4 regions of the Lysinibacillus sp. NPDC097868 genome follow, and region 1 is predicted to be linked to each of the others. Evidence: riboswitches for the same ligand, from Rfam matches in the RefSeq annotation. Region 1 holds a riboswitch; each other region holds the start of a gene.

Region 1 (3,522 bases):
CACACATCGAGCAAAAATGTGCCGTTTTCGCTCCTTCTGCAGGTAATGTTTCATCGTGGTATTCTACAGCTCGTTCTGGATCTAACGATAAATTAAATTGATCTCGCCAACGAAACTCAAAGCGAGCCTTCGAAAGAGCGTCATCTCGCTGCTGTGCACCAGGATGACCTTTAGCTAAATCCGCTGCATGTGCTGCAATTTTATATGTGATAACACCTACACGTACATCTTCTCGATTTGGTAACCCTAAATGTTCCTTCGGTGTTACATAGCACAGCATGGCTGTTCCAAACCAGCCAATCATTGCAGCGCCAATAGCAGATGTAATATGATCATAGCCAGGTGCAATATCCGTTGTTAGAGGACCCAATGTATAAAATGGTGCCTCTTTACAAACTTCTAATTGCTTGTCCATATTTTCCTTAATAAGATGCATTGGCACGTGCCCAGGTCCCTCTACCATCACTTGTACATCATGCTTCCAGGCAATTTGTGTTAACTCCCCTAGCGTTTCAAGCTCTGCGAACTGTGCCTCATCATTGGCATCGGCAATTGAACCAGGACGTAAACCATCCCCTAACGAAAAGGCAACATCATACGTTTTCATAATTTCACAAATTTCTTCAAAATGAGTATATAAGAAATTTTCTTGATGATGGAATAGACACCACTGTGCCATAATTGAGCCTCCACGCGATACAATGCCCGTTACACGATTAGCTGTAAGCGGTACATATCGCAGCAACACACCTGCGTGAATTGTAAAGTAATCAACCCCTTGTTCAGCTTGCTCGATTAGCGTGTCACGATACACCTCCCACGTTAAATCCTCAGCAACGCCATTTACCTTTTCAAGTGCCTGATAAATTGGCACTGTTCCAACAGGCACAGCAGCATTACGAATAATCCATTCGCGGGTTGTATGAATGTGCTTACCAGTAGATAAATCCATAATATTATCAGCACCCCATCGTGTTGCCCATGTCATTTTTTCAACTTCCTCTGCGATGGATGAAGTTACAGCTGAATTTCCAATATTGGCGTTAATTTTCACATGGAAGTTACGGCCGATAATCATCGGTTCCGCCTCCGGATGATTTATATTAGATGGCATTATAGCTCGCCCCGCAGCAATTTCTGCACGCACAAATTCTGGTTTTAAATTTTCACGAATCGCTACAAATTCCATTTCTGGAGTAATAATTCCTTGTCTTGCATAATGCAGCTGTGTCACATTACGGCCATTTTTCGCACGTAAAGGTTTGCGAGAAAGCTTTGGAAAAACATTTTCCTTTATGCGCGGGTCATCCGCATTACGAAACCCATTATCCTCTGGCTTAATGGTACGCCCCTCATATTCCTCTACATCGCCCCGTTCTTTCATCCACGCACTACGCAAAGCTGGTAAACCCTTTGTAATATCGACTTTGTAAGTTGGATCCGTATAAGGTCCACTCGTATCATAAACTCGTACAGGCGCATTATTCTCTTCACCAAAGCTACCCGTTGTGGGGCTTAGCTTAATTTCACGCATTGGCACTAATATATCTGGGCGTGATCCTTCTACATATACTTTTTTACTTCCGTCAAAGCTTGTCATAATGTTCATGTTTTTTTCGCTAACTGTTGTCATTTACTATTCCGCTCCCTTTTACGTAAATTATTAAAAGGACCGAATCTAGCCCACTCCAACAAGTAGTATTACAAATAAAAAGCCGAATCCAAAAAGTATTGGATCCGGCTGTACATGTAAGGTTACATTTATCGCAAAGTTCAAGGAGTGCGAAGTTCATTAACTTTCCCACGCTGGTATGAGCCAGATCAGGTCCAAAGGGTCAAGAAACCTCAATGCGTTTCCCTCTCAGCCCGACTCATCAGACTCCCCTAGTTAAGCTATTCAGTTTGATGCTAGTGTAACAGATATTCCTAATAGATGGAAGTCATTAAGTAAATAGTATTTCTGCCATATAAATTACGATTGTTACTGTAATACAGCTAACAATGGTTGAAAAAAGCACCGTTTGTGCAGCGGTTTCTGATCCTAAATCATATTCTAGGGCTAGACTCGAGCTATTACGTGAAGTTGGGAATGCACTCGCAATAAAGAGCGATTGGGCCACAACGCCATCTAAGCCGAGGACAAAAATTATCAACAATGCAACAGCTGGACCTACTACAAGTCGTGTAAAACAGCTAACAAACACCGTTCTATTAAACATTGATTTAATTTCAAGCTGAGATAGTTGCGCACCGAGCGTAATAAGAGCAACAGCGATAAACCCATCAGCAACGTGGTCAATTGGAATACGGATAAATTGAGGAATGCCAATATTACAGAAATTCATTGCCACACCTATAATGAGCGCATGAATAATCGGCATTTTCAGGAAATCCTTCACAATAGCCATACCTGATTTAGTTGAAGAAATTAAATTATATAAACCATATGTATAGGTCGTTACATTTTGAAAAATAACGAGAATAACTTGAATGGCCACCCCAATTGGCTGTGTCACAAAAATCATTTGTGCCACCGGAATGCCATAGTTACCAGAGTTAATGAGTACAACACTATTTTTAAATACCGCTGCTTCTGTTTTCTTTAAACCTAGCCCCTTCGCTATAAAATGACTAAGCACCATTTGACTCCCAATAAAGAGCACAATAAATAACGCCACTTCACCAAGCACCGATAGTTCCACACTCGTTTCATATAAATTTACAAACACAGCTGCTGGCATAAAACAGTATGTAATAAGCTGGGATAGTGCTTTTAAATTAAATTGAAATTTCCTTTGTAAAAACGCCCCAAGTACAAGCAACACCAAAATAGGGGCAACAATTTTAAAGAAAATCATACCCAGATACATCATGGAGGAGACCCCCTTTCATCTTTCTATAGTAAAACTGTTCCCAAACTGGGTCAATGCCCCTCCCCGCTCAACTGTTTACATAAAAAGAGACTGTCCTTGGAAAAGGACAGTCTCAACGTGTCTACAAAGGAAATCAAGAGGTTTTACCGGCGATTTCCTCTGGTTTATCGGCGATTCTCAAGGATTTAGTGGCGATTCCTGAAATCTACGATAATATAATTAGCCATAAAAATGCCCTAGCTTAATTATGCAAGTTTAAATCGATTCACGACTTCTTGTAGCTCTTTAGAAATTTGGTTCATATTATTAATTGATTCTGCAACCTTTTGCATTTCTGCCTGTTGATCCACAGCAGATGCACTTACTTGTTCAGCAGATGCTGCAGTTTCCTCTGAAACGGCAGAAATACTTTGAATCGCTGTAACTGCCTGATCTTTTTGCTCTAACATTTGTGAAAGATTTGACAATAGGTCATTAATTGCCGTTGCAATAGAATGAGAAAGCTCATTATTATTTTTAAAAGCTAGCTCTGTATTTTGCACTGATTCATTTTGAGCTTGCATCAAATCTGCATTTGAAGCAATAACAGACACTGTTTGCTTCGCGTCTTCTAGAATGCTAGTCACCGTTTTCTTAATAACTTCTGTTT
Region 2 (3,522 bases), on a different contig from region 1:
ACAAGGTAGTTTGGCATCGATTTTAGATGTGGTTGCATAAATAGGGCCAATACCTACATAATCTGCCCCATATTTTAAAGCAACTTGCAATTCAGTAGCTGTATGGACAGAAACACCAAGGATCATTTGTCCAATTTTTTGTCGTACTAGTGAGATGGGATAATCATCTTGGCCAATGTGAATCCCATCTGCATTGAGCTTTAGGGCAAGGTCGAGATCATCATTCACAATAAAGGGAACGTTGTATTTCCTGCATAGATTTTGGCATTGACGTGCAAAATGTTCGTAGGGCTCATTCGTCAATGCATATTGTCCTTTTTCACGAAATTGAAACATCGTAATGCCTGCTTGCAATGCTGCCTCAAGTATTTCTAAAGGTTGTCTATTTTTCACATTCGCTGTACCCATTATAAAATAAAGCTGTAAGTCACTGCGTTTCATGTATGGTCACCTCGCAAGTATCATGAAACTTTTTGTAAGCAAAATGATTCGTTGGTCCATTGCCATTTCCAATCGATAAATCATGGCTAATGGCTAGCTGAATAAATTTCTTGGCTTCAATAATTGCTTGTTTTAAAGGCATTTTCCGACCAATAAAAGCGGTTAATGCAGCAGAAAATGTACATCCCGTTCCGTGCGTGTTTTTCGTTGTAATTCGAGTAGATTGCATTGAAAATGTTTCGCCATCTTCAAAAAATACATAATCCGTTGCAAAATTATCGTCATGTAAATGTCCACCTTTGATAATGACACATTGAACACCTAATTTTAATAATGATTGTGCAGCTTGCTGAATGTCTGATAAATTGTGTATTTTTCTAGCAGTAAGTGTCTCTGCTTCTGGGATGTTAGGCGTTACGATTGTAGCAAGAGGTAATAAAGCTTCTTTTAATGCTTCAACTGCTTCTTGTTGTAATAAGTTTTCGCCACCTTTGGCAATCATCACAGGATCAACGATAAGGGGAATATTTAAATTAGATATAGCTCTTGCAATTGTATAAATAATATCAGAGGAAAAAAGCATTCCTGTTTTTACTGCACTAATTGGAAAATCATCTAGGAGTGAATGAAGTTGTTTATTTACAAAAGCATGTTCAATTGGAAGCACACCGTTCACTCCTAAGGTGTTTTGTGCTGTTAAAGCAGTTATAACGGATGTCCCGAATACATCTAATTCCTGAAATGTTTTTAAATCAGCTTGGATACCAGCTCCACCACCACTATCTGAGCCAGCTATTGTTGTTACAATATGCATTATTTTTCACCGTCCTTCGATAAACGGTGTAACTCATTTAAGACCGATACTGCAAAATCACCGTTATATGGCGCAGATGAGGCGGCATGTTCAGCAACTTTTTTATAGCTCGTTAATGTATTGCACAACTGAGAAAATGGCTTATTGCCTGCAATATAAGCTGCACAGCAAATGGCACTTAACAAACAACCAGTTCCTGTAACTTCTGTCATTCGAAAATGTCCGCCAATAATCCATTTGGAATGCTCTCCATCAGTTATAAAATCCTTTTCACCAGTTACAATAACGATACAATTATATTTTTTAGAAATTTCTTTCGCTTTATCTTCAACTGAAATGGAACCGCTGCCACTATCTACTCCTTTTTGTTGCCAACGAACATCAGCAATAGCGGCAAGTTCACCGATATTACAGCGAATAACAGCAAAATGAACGGCTTCTAATAATTGCTGTACCGTTTGTTTACGTAAATTTGTTGCTCCAACACCAACTGGGTCCAAAATAACCGGTACACCTAGCGCGTTTGCCTTTTTTCCAGCAAGTAACATCGATTCTTTTGTACGGGTAGTGAGTGTGCCAATATTAATCAATAGGGCTGATGCAATCGATACCATCTCCTCAACTTCCAGAGATTCATCTGCCATTACAGGTGAAGCACCAATTGCTAATAAGCCGTTTGCTTGAAAATTTGCCACAACATAATTTGTAATACAATGAATGAGTGGCTGTTTTTTACGAATAGTTTGAAAAATCATCGTAGTCCTCCTTTTTTGGATGGACGTAAGCATGCAAAAAGCTCTTTTTCGTGCAAAGTATACACGTAAAAAGAGCTTATCATCAATAATAAGATGTGTGTTGCTCCCTACGTCAGTATTAACTAACAGGTTCAAAGGGTCAGGTTTTACCTTCTCAACTCACTAAGAGTCCCCCTGCAATCATGAAGTTTTAGTTGTCCAAAATGTAACATACCTATCCACAGTATTCAATAGCGTTTTATCATTATCTGGAAAGCAGTGACTGATGCCATATAATAAACCATGATAATTGTCATGACTTTCTTAAAATAAGGTTCATCCATTGAAAATCATAAAAAATGAGTTTTATAATAAACCTAGCAATAAGGAGGAAGTTATTATGAAAAGACAGGATTTAATCGCACCAGAATGGTATAACATTGTTGAGGAGATTGAGAAGTATGCTCAGGACCCTACTAAAAATGCATTAATTGTTTATAACAATCACGAAGAAATTCAACACATTACATATGCAACTTTACTTGAAAAAGCAAATCAGGCGGCCCATGTATTTACTTCGCAAGGACTAACAAAAGGCGACGTGCTTTTAGTTATGGTTCCAAGATCTGTCGAGGCATATATCGTCTACATAGCGGCTTTGAAAGCGGGCTTAACGATTATCCCTAGTTCAGAAATGTTACGTACAAAGGATATTGAATATCGAATCACACATGCAAATGCAAAAGGAATAATTGCCTACGAGCCATATATTGAGCAATTTGACGAAGTAAAAAACTTAAATGGTATTTTGCAATATGTTATTGGACATGCTCATGCACCATGGCAGCCGTTGCTTGAAAAAATGGAGCAGCATCCTACAGACTATACGAATCCTACACCGACAAAAAGTACAGACAATGCTTTTTTAGCCTATACAAGTGGGACAACTGGCAATCCTAAGGCAGCTGTTCATACGCATAGCTGGGGTTATGCTCATTTACGGACAACAGCACCGAATTGGTTAGGTGTGCAAGAAAATGATATAGTATGGGCTACTGCGGCACCTGGCTGGCAAAAATGGATTTGGAGTCCGTTCCTAGCAACTTTAGGAAGCGGTGCAACAGCTTTTGTTTATAAAGGCAAATTTGATGCATCAATTTATTTGTCATTGCTTGAAAAATTTAAAGTAAATGTATTATGTTGTACACCGACAGAGTATCGTTTTATGGCAACACTCAATAATTTACAGGACTATAATTTAAGTGAGATTCGCCAAGCTGTATCAGCGGGTGAACCACTGAATAGTGAAGTTGTAAAAGTGTTCTCAGAAACGTTTGATATACAGGTTCGTGATGGTTACGGCCAAACGGAAAATACGTTACTTGTTGGGACAATGGTTGGCATGGAAGCGCGCGTCGGCTCAATGGGTAAACCGACACCAGGAAATACAGTAGAAATAATTGATGACCTAGGACATCCTGTGTCTGAAGGTGTTGTTGGGGATATTGCAGTGCATCGCGAAACACCTGCACT
Region 3 (3,522 bases), on a different contig from region 1:
TTTTATGCTTCATCTAACGAAGTTAAAATGATTGGTTTGTCTTTTGTAACAATAATAGAATGCTCAATTTGGGCAACTAATGATTTGTCAGGTGTAACAAATGTCCAGCCATCACCAGCTTCAACGATATGTTCTGCTTTCGCAGAAATAAATGGCTCAACTGCTAGCACCATACCTTCTTTCATAATTGTTGAATCCCAAGCATCGTAATAATTTAAAATATGGTTTGGCTCATCATGCAATGAACGACCTAATCCATGACCTGTTAAATTCATAATAACAGTTAAATCATTTGCATAAGCTTCACGCTCTACAGCTTTCCCAATTTGGTTTAATTTAGAACCTGCTTTTACTTTTGTCATAGCGCGATCAAAGGCACTTTTTGCTACGCGGCAAAGTTTTTCTTTATCCTCGTAACCTGCCCCTACTACAAATGAAATACCTGTATCTGCAAAATAGCCATTTAGAGAACCGGATACGTCAATATTTACAATATCCCCTTCTTGTATAACACGTTGTCCTGGAATACCATGGGCAACCTCCTCATTGACACTAATACAAGTGTATCCTGGGAAATCATATTCACCTTTAGGACCAGAAATAGCTCCTGCTTCAGCAAACATGCTGCCTGCAATTTCATCTAATTCAAGTGTTGTCACACCCGGTTTTGTAGCTGCCTTCATTGCCTCACGAATTTCTGCACAAATACGACCAATTTTTTTAAAGGCTTCAATTTCTTCTTGCGTTTTTACAATCATTTTTAACGTCCCTTTCATCTAATATCTATTCATTAATATAACATAACTTTATATGTCCATAACGCCAAACGCTTTAATTATTCTATGCCAACATTATTTCATAAGTACCATACAAATAAAAAACAGACCTTTTTAGAAGTTCTTCGACTAAAAAAATCGACCAAATTAATGTGGAGACCTTGAATTATATAAAAAAATAGCATACTAAGTAACACTTAGCATACTATTTTCACTTTTAGGACAGTCTTATAGTGTTTAAGATTTCCGCTGCATTAATTGTGGCGCAGCTGTAAATAATAGCACACCAACAATTGCTGTTAAAATTGTTGCTGGAAGCATGTATGTTCCATTGTATATGATTGAATAAATCCATGCGTTTTGCTCACCTGCATATTCTGCAAAAAATACTGCACCTGCAATTGTATGAGCTAAATAACGTAGGAAGCCTGCTAATACCGTACCGATTACAATGTAAAGGGCCATTTTCTTTTTGTTTAAGGCTATTGTCGCTTTAAATACTGGTCCGCGTACTACTGCCGCTATTCCAACTACTTTAAAAGCTACCCCGTAATCTAGTAATCCTTGAAGCCAATGCACAATGTACGAGTTAAACATCGTTTGCATAACACCAATCAGTAAACCTGTTGTTAGCCCAGCAAAGAGACCCCAACGAAATGCCATTAAGATGATTGGTATCATTACTAAGCTTACTGAGCCACCTTGTGCCCATACTTTAAAGGAAACTTGATCGAGTACAAGTCCTACCGCTGCGAAAATTGCAATTTCCACCAGCATGAGTAATCTTTTTTTGTCCATATTATTATTCTCTCCTTTGTTCCGATGTAGGATACAAGAGCAGGAATAGAAATCATTTTGAGATGCATGTCAATCCGGCATAAAAAAACGATGCCAGGACAGAGCCTCACATCGTAAAAGTGTCGGTTTCTATCCACATCCCTACGCAAGCGTTAACTTACAGGTTCGAAGAGTAAAGGCATTACGTGCCCAGTCTCAGCTGACATCATCAGCTCCCCTTGTGGTCGTTACATCTAATTTTTTTGTTGAACACCCTCATTGTACGCAAACACTTTTGCAATTACAACCTTTTCAACATTAATTTTTTTGAAACTTTCGAGTTTTCTATGCGTAAATAATTAAAAAGGAGGGACTACTATGGAGAACCAAAAAATTTTATCTGCCTTTAGTTATCTCAGTATTTTTTTTGCACCATTTATCGTTCCGTTAATCGTTTATTTTGTATCAAAAGATAGTGATGTCAAAAGACACTCCATCAAAGCACTTATTTCCCATTTAATACCATTTGTCTTTGGTGTCATTTTCTTTATCGTCTTTATATTTTCTACTATGTCATTGAACACGTTTGATCCTTCTTCTAATGGGAATACATTTATTATCATATGGTTTGTATCTTTTGGTATTTATTTACTCGTTTCATTAGGCATTGTCATTTGGAATATTGTTCAAGCTGTACGAGTTATCCGTTAAAATTTAGTACTAAGGAGCTGTCGTATTTATGAAAGTATCAAAGGTAGTTAAAACTGCTATAAAATTAGCGCCCATCGTTATTCCGATTGTCAAAAAAGTGGTCGCAGCAAAAAAAGGAACTACACCAAACGTAACGACACACAAAAAATAATAGCCAAGAGGCTCCTATAACGTAAAAACCCACTTCGCTTTCCGGCGGCGCAGCATTCTTTAAGCCGCAGGAGACTTTGTGGGTTTTTACTTTGTAAAATTGTTTGAGTGACTGGCACTTTTGTTTGTCTAACCCTACTGGCAGTGCCATAAAAATTCAGAATTATTTGAGTGACTGGCACTTATTTTACTTCAAAATGGGTTGTACTATGTCCGCTCAACGTTTTTTCAACGTGTAGTACTGCCGGCATTGCAGCCTTTAACTCTGCCACATGTGAAATAACACCAATCATTCTTCCAGAGTCTTGTAAATCAATTAGCGTATCAATCGCTTTATTTAACGCTTCCTCATCCAATGAGCCGAAGCCCTCGTCAATAAACATTGTTTCGATACGAATATTGCCTTGGAAGCTTTGAATTACATCGGCCATACCTAATGCAAGACTTAGCGATGCATTAAACTTCTCTCCACCAGATAATGTTTTGACATCTCTTAATTGATCTGTATATGCATCATAGACATCCAGCCCAAGCCCACTTTGCTTTGCATGTTTCTCTAACCGATCTGAACGGCGCAGTTCAAACTGTCCATTCGATAAATGGAATAAACGAATATTTGCAGCCGCGGTAATTTTATCTAAATAATTGATTTGAATATAACGCTCAAAGGAAAGTTTTTTCGGATTTTGACCATTCAACACTGTGTAAAGCTCTTTTACACGACCTGCTTCTTTTTCAAGGACACGGATTTCCTTTGCCGTTTCCTCTACTTTATCAATAAAGTCCGCACATGCCTTTGCATAGTTTTGCGTCTGTTGTAAGGTTTTAAATGCTTCCTCATATGTGGCACGGAGCATCTCAAGCTTTTCCTCTAATACTGCTAGATTTTGCTTCTCTTTTCCTTCAAGATGCTTTGCTCCATCTTCAATTTGTTGCTGTAAGGAATGTAGTTGTAAGGCATAATCACGACATTCTTTACGTAAATCATCAATTTGACTAATGCTACGCTTTGCAGCAGCATAGTCTTCATAGGTTGCAAAACCAACATCTTTCATGCTTACTAAAAACTGTTCACGCTTGTCATTCAGTTTATTTAGCAATTCCTCAT
Region 4 (3,522 bases), on a different contig from region 1:
CGTAAGACGCAACAGACCGCGCGCCAGCGAGGGTTGCGGCTTACGGTGTGCCCGCGGAATGCGACGCCCGTAGCGGAAATCAATTGTATTATTCAGAGGAAAAACAATGTCTTCGTTCCGATGACCAGGTCATTCATCTACGACTATAATCCAATAGCCAAGCAATATTTCTTTATGATAGACTGTAATAATGTTTCAATAGAAAAAAGGGGGGGATTCAATGACCCAGCAGAAGTCAAACAAGGCGGCTTTGTATATTTTAATGTTTAATATGTTTATCGCTATGGGGAGCATCGGAATTATTATTCCTGTTATGCCAAAGTATTTACATATATTTGGTGCAGCAGGACAAGTTCTTGGCATGTTAATTGCAACGTTCGCCTTTGCACAATTCATTTTTTCTCCAATTGCTGGGAATCTTTCGGATCGATATGGTCGAAAAAACTTGATTGTTTTTGGTCTGATTGTAACTGGTATTGGGCAAATTTCGTTCGGGCTATCTACAGACGTATGGATGCTTTTTGTTGCTCGTTTCTTAGGAGGTTTAGGTTCTGCCTTTGTAGCACCTCCAATTATGGCGTTTGTAGCAGATATCACAACGTATGAAGAACGAGGTAAAGGAATGGGCATGTTAGGTGCCGCTATGTCTCTTGGTTTTATGATTGGACCAGGTATTGGTGGATTCTTATCTAAAGTTAGTTTGCATTTCCCATTCTTTATGGCTGGAGGAGCTGCTATTATTGCCTCTATCCTTTCATTGTTGTTATTACCTTCTACAAAACCAAGTGCAGCTCAAAAAGCACAAAAGCAAGATAATCTTGTGAGGCAGATGGCACGTTCAGTCCAAATGCCATACTTTGTCATGTTGATTATTATGCTTGTGTTCTCGTTCGGCATCGCCAATTTCCAAACAACATTATCATTATTTGTGACAGACAAATTTAACTACACACCTACCGATATTGCGATAATTTTAACTGTAGGTGGTGCATTTGGTGTTGTTGTGCAGATGTTCATCATCACACCACTCTTTAAGCGCTTTGGGGAAATGAAAGTTGTATTAGTCAATTTATTTATTGCTGCTGTAGCTATTTTCCTAATATTATTTGTTTCTGGCTTTGCACTTATTTTAGTTGTCGCAACGATTTTCTCCACGGCAACAACACTTATTCGCCCAGCCGTCAACACACTGATTTCTAAACTTGCTGGCAATGAACAAGGTTTAGCCGCTGGACTTACCAATGCCTATATGAGTCTTGGAAATATGATTGGTCCTGCACTTGCGGGTCTTTTATTCGATTGGAATATGAACAGTCCGTATATATTTGGAGCAATTATTTTAATGACATGTTTCTTAGTAGCGCTCATTTGGACATTGAAAAAGGCGCCGCATCTTATGCAGCCTGATACAAATTAGTCCATTGACAATTATTTGTAATATGGTACATTTATTATCGAAAAATTAAATCGTTTAACACCACTAGGGGAGTCTTTACAAGGCTGAGACGTATATGCTCATATACGGACCCTTTGAACCTGATCTAGTTCACACTAGCGGAGGGAAGTGGCGACGCTTGCTTTCATGTAATTTAAAAATGCAAGGCCGCTTCCTTTCGTGACAAGGAAGCGGCTTTTTTGTATTCATTTGACAGTGCTATCGGAAATTTCGGGACCTATCGGCGATTTCTAGCATTTTACCGGCGGTTCACTTTGTTCTATCGGCGATTCATCGCACAAAACTAAAAGGAGTAACTATCATGTCTATTCGAAAACTAACTACTATGGCTTTATTAGTAGCTATTGCAGTAGCAGGCTCTACTTTTGTCTCCATTCCAACTGGCATTGCTCGTGCTTATCCTGTACAACATGCGATCAATGTCATCTGTGCCATTCTATTAGGTCCTATGCCTTCTATCATCGTTGCTATAGTTACAGCATTGATTCGTATATTAACAGGCACAGGCTCTCTTTTAGCGATTCCTGGAAGCGTCATCGGTGCGGCATGTGCAGCCTTTGCTTATAAATACAGTCGCAACAACTGGCTAGCTGGTGTTGGTGAAGTATTTGGCACAGGTATTATGGCCTCATTAGTCGCTGTACCATATGCGCAATTATTAATGGGAACATCCGTAGGTGCATTATTTTTTATGCCTGCATTTTTGACATCTAGTTTAATTGGAGCATTTCTTGGTATTATGATTGCTAGCAGTCTACGGAAAACCACATCGCATATGCTTATTACGAAGTAACTTTGTTTATACAAAAACGATGGCACATGCTTTTAGCAATGTGCCATCGTTTTTTTGATTAAGAGCGTTTTTTCATTCCTTTTAATAGCTGTGCAACGTTCGTGTCCTCCGCCTGTACGGTTGCTTCTTCTACAGACTTTTCTTTTTGCTTATGCCTTGTTATAAAGCTCCATCCAAAGCGTCGAATCGTAATATCTACGAAGAATAATAGCATCCCCGTTAATAGTAACCATGTTGCAATATTTTGGCGCTCTGCTCCTTTGTTAGTGAACTTACGGAACACGTCTTGTGGTTCTTTCAAGACAGAGCCACCAGTTCGCTTCGTTAGTTGCTCGACAAGTGTCTCATTCACAGGACGTAATTCATATTCTGCACTGTACGGTACGCTTAGACCAGCCTGATAAATGGCCTGCTCTTCGTCAGCAATACGGAAAAAAATCAACCCTGGTTTAGCTTTGACAACTGCACGTACTTGCGAGGCAGAAATCGTTTCAAGCTGCAAATCAAGCTCCTCGCCAGATTCATCGACAGCGACAATATCTAAAAATGCAGCTTCATTTGTCGGGTCCGTGATGATAAATGAGCCATCTGTATCAAGACGTACATCATAGGCTACATCATTATAACTTGGTAGCATTTGCGAAATGATTGTTTGCCAAAATGATCCCCATTCTTGCCACCTTGCCCAGTCACCAGCCCATTTCCCTGTCGAATCTGATGTGAAAGCAAAAGTTTTACCAAGTCCATATTGCCATTGTGCCAATACAGGGTCTTCCTTCTCGCTTTCAGCTATCACAGCAGCTCCCTGCTTCGCTGTCGTGCCAATATATGCATTCATTTGTGGCACACCATTTGCAAAGAGTGCATTCCATCCAGCTGCATTATAAATTGTAGGGTAAAATGGATTGTCTTCTATATAAGTACGTGAAATCATTGCTGTCTCACGCGATAAAATTGAAGGAATTGTTTGTTCATCAATGACATCATAGAAACGACCACTACCCATTTCACTTAATGACTGTAGTAAGTTGCCATCTGCATCTTGTCCAATCGCCACTGTAGAAAGTGTAATCCCTTGTTCCTTACCATTTTCAATTAAATCCTCATAATTGCCTGATTGCGACTGTCCATCAGTTAATAAAATAATATGCTTCCTCTGCAATTTTAAATCTGCCAAACTATCATACGCCGCTGCAAGTGAGCTATATATTTCCGTACCACCACCTGGAGTCACCGATAAAATCGTATCGACTGCTTCCTCTTTATTACCAAG

What was found. Region 1 has a riboswitch for thiamine pyrophosphate ahead of thiC (phosphomethylpyrimidine synthase ThiC). Riboswitches for the same ligand answer to the same signal wherever they lie in the genome.
Region 2: linked by a shared signal. The riboswitch ahead of thiM (hydroxyethylthiazole kinase) and the one ahead of thiC (phosphomethylpyrimidine synthase ThiC) in region 1 are both predicted to bind thiamine pyrophosphate.
Region 3: linked by a shared signal. The riboswitch ahead of thiT (energy-coupled thiamine transporter ThiT) and the one ahead of thiC (phosphomethylpyrimidine synthase ThiC) in region 1 are both predicted to bind thiamine pyrophosphate.
Region 4: linked by a shared signal. The riboswitch ahead of thiW (energy coupling factor transporter S component ThiW) and the one ahead of thiC (phosphomethylpyrimidine synthase ThiC) in region 1 are both predicted to bind thiamine pyrophosphate.

Annotation. Positions count from the first base shown of each region.
Region 1 is NZ_JBIWBS010000007.1:94,568-98,089, reverse strand. Features, by position in the region: gene thiC (phosphomethylpyrimidine synthase ThiC) at 1-1,633, opposite strand, end outside; TPP riboswitch at 1,782-1,896, opposite strand; gene ACIQXJ_RS22715 (AEC family transporter) at 1,944-2,873, opposite strand; gene ACIQXJ_RS22710 (methyl-accepting chemotaxis protein) at 3,119-3,522, opposite strand, start outside.
Region 2 is NZ_JBIWBS010000001.1:2,801,876-2,805,397, reverse strand. Features, by position in the region: gene thiE (thiamine phosphate synthase) at 1-441, opposite strand, end outside; gene thiD (bifunctional hydroxymethylpyrimidine kinase/phosphomethylpyrimidine kinase) at 428-1,255, opposite strand; gene thiM (hydroxyethylthiazole kinase) at 1,255-2,010, opposite strand; TPP riboswitch at 2,098-2,196, opposite strand; gene mbcS (acyl-CoA synthetase MbcS) at 2,390-3,522, shown strand, end outside.
Region 3 is NZ_JBIWBS010000006.1:92,406-95,927, reverse strand. Features, by position in the region: gene map (type I methionyl aminopeptidase) at 3-758, opposite strand; gene thiT (energy-coupled thiamine transporter ThiT) at 1,014-1,574, opposite strand; TPP riboswitch at 1,696-1,803, opposite strand; gene ACIQXJ_RS22030 (magnetosome magnetite crystal formation protein family) at 1,932-2,264, shown strand; gene ACIQXJ_RS22025 (hypothetical protein) at 2,293-2,415, shown strand; gene ACIQXJ_RS22020 (AAA family ATPase) at 2,597-3,522, opposite strand, start outside.
Region 4 is NZ_JBIWBS010000001.1:174,655-178,176, reverse strand. Features, by position in the region: gene ACIQXJ_RS00810 (MFS transporter) at 221-1,417, shown strand; TPP riboswitch at 1,473-1,580, shown strand; gene thiW (energy coupling factor transporter S component ThiW) at 1,758-2,249, shown strand; gene ACIQXJ_RS00800 (VWA domain-containing protein) at 2,308-3,522, opposite strand, start outside.